One region of the Marinobacterium iners genome, then DNA from elsewhere that is predicted to be linked to it. Evidence: predicted binding sites of a transcription regulator. Region 1 holds the regulator's gene; the other holds the start of a gene.

The links. Region 1 encodes FNR, which switches genes on or off when oxygen is low (the NO sensors DNR and NnrR bind a similar motif). Its sites were predicted from a motif close to TTGATNTANATCAA; they were not measured.
Region 2: the regulator FNR is predicted to act here: its motif matches at 1,069-1,082, upstream of CFI10_RS02175 (cytochrome-c peroxidase).

The regions. Positions count from the first base shown of each region.
Region 1 covers NZ_CP022297.1:2,230,977-2,233,182, reverse strand. The annotation lists gene CFI10_RS10735 (adenine phosphoribosyltransferase) at 1-434, opposite strand, end outside; gene fnr (fumarate/nitrate reduction transcriptional regulator Fnr) at 665-1,441, opposite strand; gene hemN (oxygen-independent coproporphyrinogen III oxidase) at 1,548-2,206, opposite strand, start outside.
Region 2 covers NZ_CP022297.1:434,163-436,368, reverse strand. The annotation lists gene gdhA (NADP-specific glutamate dehydrogenase) at 1-804, opposite strand, end outside; gene CFI10_RS02175 (cytochrome-c peroxidase) at 1,143-2,141, shown strand.

The DNA of each region.
Region 1 (2,206 bases):
TCCGCGCCAAGCTTCTTGATCAGGGTGCAGGCGGCCAAAATGGTGCCGCCGGTAGCAATCAGGTCATCGAACAGAAGTACGCGGTCACCGGACTCAACCGAGTCAATCTGCATTTCAACTGCGGCGGTACCGTACTCCAGCGTATATTCCTGATGAATGGTTTCGCCCGGCAGCTTGCCTTTTTTGCGTACCAGTACCAGCGGCAGGTTGAGCTGGTGCGCCAGGATCGCGCCAAACAAGAAGCCACGAGCGTCAATACAGGCGATATGCGTAATATCGCTGTCGATATAACGCTGGATGAACGCATCCGACACCATACGCATCGCTTTGGGGTCTTTGAAAATGGGAGTTACATCGCGAAAGGTTACACCGGGTTCGGGCCAGTCCTGCAGTGAACGGATGACAGACTTCACATAAAACTCATCGTAGGACATAAATATCTCCCGGTTAGGCGCTCAATTGACATAACTCAATGCTGCGAGGGCGGATTAAGGGTGTAATGGCTTCGTTGGGTTACACATTGAGATGGCTACTTCATTGTGCAACTTGAGGCATGGCTTCGAAAGAAGCCATGCCTTTTTTATTGGCGTGATACTGGCCCCGGTTATAAACCGCCAACCGTATGGATGGGCTTGGTAATGTTGGCAGCTTCCCCGTCATGGTGTCAGCTGGTCTGGTTTTCCTGATGCTGGGAGCATTCACCTTGGCGTGCCTCGCCAGACAAACGATACATTTCGTCCAGGTTGGTCAGCTCCACTTCCTTGCCGTCCACTTGCATCAGGTCCATCTTTTGAAAGCGCGTAAAGATGCGGCTGACGGTTTCCACGGCCAGGCCCAGATAGTTGCCGATCTCGTTACGTGACATCGACAGACGGAAGTTGGATGCAGAGTACCCGCGTGCCTTGAAGCGCTGAGACAATTTGAGAAGAAAGGTTGCCACGCGTTGTTCTGCATTTTTCTTCGACAGCAACAGCATCATTTGCTGATCATCTCGCAGTTCCTTGCTCATGCTGCGCAGCATCTGACGGCGCAGTTCGGGCAGTTGGCCTGAAAGCTCATCCAGACGTTCAAAGGGGATCTCACAGACGGTCGTGGTTTCCAGTACCTTGGCTGACATGGGATAGGTTTCGGCATCAAATCCACTCAGGCCGACCAGTTCGCCCGGGAAATAAAAGCCGGTGATCTGCTCTTCACCCTCATTGGTGAGCGTGTAGCTCTTGATTGTGCCGGCCCGAAGGGCATACACGGAGCTGAAGGGTTCACCCTGATGGAACAGGTGTTCACCTTTCTTGAGCGGGCGGCTTTTCTCGATAATATCATCGAGTCGGTCGATCTCGGTCAGGTCAAGCGATACCGGAAGACAGAGTGAGCTCAGGCTGCAGGTCTTGCAATGGACCTGTTGCAGGCTGTGAAGCTTTCCTTGAGATTTCCAGTCGGCCATGGGGTCATCCTTATTGTTGGGTTCGTCACGCTGCGAGTGCTTTCCCGCATTATGTAACATTTACCCCAGAGGGTGAAGCGCCGGGCCCGGTTAACGGGCCTCGACTTTAGATGATACGCGAGAAACTCCGTGTGGCTTCATGTTTCGGTATATAGGCATCGAACGCCATACAGATGCGTCTTATCAGAAGGCGGCCTGCTGCAGTCACGCGAATGCGACTGGATGACAACTCGATCAAGCCATCAGTACTGAACTGCTGCAGTTCAGCCTGCTCGGCATTGAAATAATCGCCAAACTGAATATCAAAGCGCTGCTCGACGGCCGCAACATCCAGTTCAAATTGACAGATCAACTCAGTAATGACCGCGCGGCGAATATGATCATCACGGCTCAGTGTTACACCGCGCTTGACGGCATGTTGCTGCTGAGCAACGGCCTGACTGTAGGCGGCAATATCATGCTCGTTCTGATAATAGACATCGCCAATCTGACTGATGGCTGATACGCCCATGGCAACCAGGTCACAATCGGAATGGGTGGTGTAACCTTGAAAGTTGCGATGAAGCTTGCCTTCCGCCTGGGCGAGGGCCAGTTCATCATCGGGCTTGGCGAAATGGTCCATGCCTATATAAACGTAACCGGCCTCAAGCAGGCGATTGATACTGTTTTGCAGTATGTTGAGCTTGGTCTCGGGGCTGGGCAAGTCTTCAGCACGAATGTGTTTCTGTGAGCGGAATCGATCCGGCAGGTGCGCATAGTTGAACA
Region 2 (2,206 bases), 1.8 Mb from region 1:
ACAGTCATACAGCGTACCGGTAGAGTCAGAACATGTAACCGGACGGGCGCCAAGGTGATACAGTTTCTCGATGGTGTAGATCGCCACGTTGCCGGCACCGGACACCAGACAGGTTTTGCCCGCCAGCGAGTCGGCATGGGCCTGCAACATGTTCTGGGCGAAGTAGACACAGCCGTAACCCGTGGCTTCCTTGCGTACCAGTGAACCACCCCACAGCAACCCCTTGCCGGTCAGAACTCCTTCATAACGGCCAGTCAAGCGCTTGTATTGCCCGAACAGGTAGCCGATCTCACGCGCACCCACACCAATATCACCCGCCGGCACGTCAGTCGTCGGGCCGATGTGACGGTACAGCTCGTTCATGAAAGATTGACAGAAGCGCATGATCTCCTGATCGGAGCGCCCTTTGGGATTGAAGTTGGCACCGCCCTTGCCACCACCAATTGCCAAACCGGTCAGGGCATTTTTGAATATCTGTTCAAAACCGAGAAATTTGATGATGCCGGCATTTACGGAAGGGTGAAATCGCAGACCGCCCTTATACGGGCCCAGAGCCGAATTGAATTCGATGCGGTAGCCCTTGTTGACCTGCACCTTGCCCTTGTCATCAACCCAGGGAATGCGGAACATGATCTGGCGTTCTGGTTCTACCATGCGCTCAATGATACCGCTGTCCCGGTAGCGTGCTTCTGACTCCAGCAAGGGTTCCAGCGACTCAAGTACCTCTTCAACAGCCTGATAAAACTCTGCCTGGGCGGGGCTGGAAGCCATCAGCTGCGTGATGGTGTTATGGATGTAGGACATCAATGTACCTCTGATGAATGGATTAAAGCTTCACGGGCAACACCAGAGTCGATGAAAGAATGACAACTGGCAGAAACACCCCAGTTGAACAGGCAGAACCGGGACACCCGCCGGAAAAAAGCTCGGTATTATACAGCACCACATTAGTGCAATAAAAGCACTAATATGGCGCCTTGCACTATATTTGTGCAACATGCTGTTGCGATAACATCTACACTCATTTTTTGGTCAGGCACTTCAACCCAGAGAAGCCCGGCGCATTACTTGATCCCAGTCAACGCGACCGAAGATTAACAAGGCCATGATGGAACTCAAGCCCACTGAAAGAGGCACAAGCCATGACACTTACACGCCTGTTGAAACACTCACTGTTGGCACTTGCCATCGGCACTGTGAGCCACTCGGCCATTGCCAATGAGCCGATCCAGCCAATCGAACCGCTCAAGAACGTGAACCTGGCCCTGGCCGAACTGGGCAAGAAACTCTACTTCGACCCACGCCTGTCCAAGTCAGGTTTCATCTCCTGCAACTCCTGCCACAACCTGAGCATGGGCGGCACCGACAATATCAAGACGTCCATCGGACATGGCTGGGCACAGGGTCCGATCAACTCGCCCACTGTTCTTAACTCCAGCCTCAACGTGGCACAGTTCTGGGACGGTCGTGCGGCTGACCTGAAGGAGCAAGCCGGTGGTCCGATCGCCAACCCGGCCGAAATGGGTTTCACTCACGTGCTGGCCGTCGATGTCATTCAAAGCATTCCAGGCTATGTACGTGAATTCCGCCTGGTATTCGGTGATGAAGAGGTGAATATCGACAAGATCACCGATGCCATTGCCGAGTTCGAAAATACGCTGGTGACACCAAACGCCCGTTTTGACCAGTGGTTGCTGGGCGATCAGGATGCCATCACCCCGTTTGAGCGTGAAGGCTACGAGCTGTTCAAGACCAGCGGCTGTGTTGCCTGTCACAACGGCCCGGCAGTCGGCGGCAACTCGTTCCAGAAAATGGGCCTGATTGAGCCCTACCAGACCAACAACCCTGTTGAAGGCCGCGCGGCGGTTACCGGCAAGGATGCGGATCGTTTTACCTTCAAGGTACCGACCCTGCGCAACGTGGAGCTGACCTATCCGTACTTCCACGACGGTGAGGCGGCCACCCTGACCGAAGCCACCGACATCATGGGTCGCCTGCAGCTGGGCCGTAAATTCACCGATGAAGAAAACGCCAAGATCGTGGCCTTCATGAAAACTCTGACCGGTGACCAGCCCCAGTTCCTGATGCCGATTTTGCCACCATCGGTGGATGCGACTCCGAAACCTCAACCGTTTGATTGAAACATCCCGACAGAGGCTCTCTCAGAGCCTCTGTCGCTTGCTTCAAGTTTCCTGCCCCGTTACTC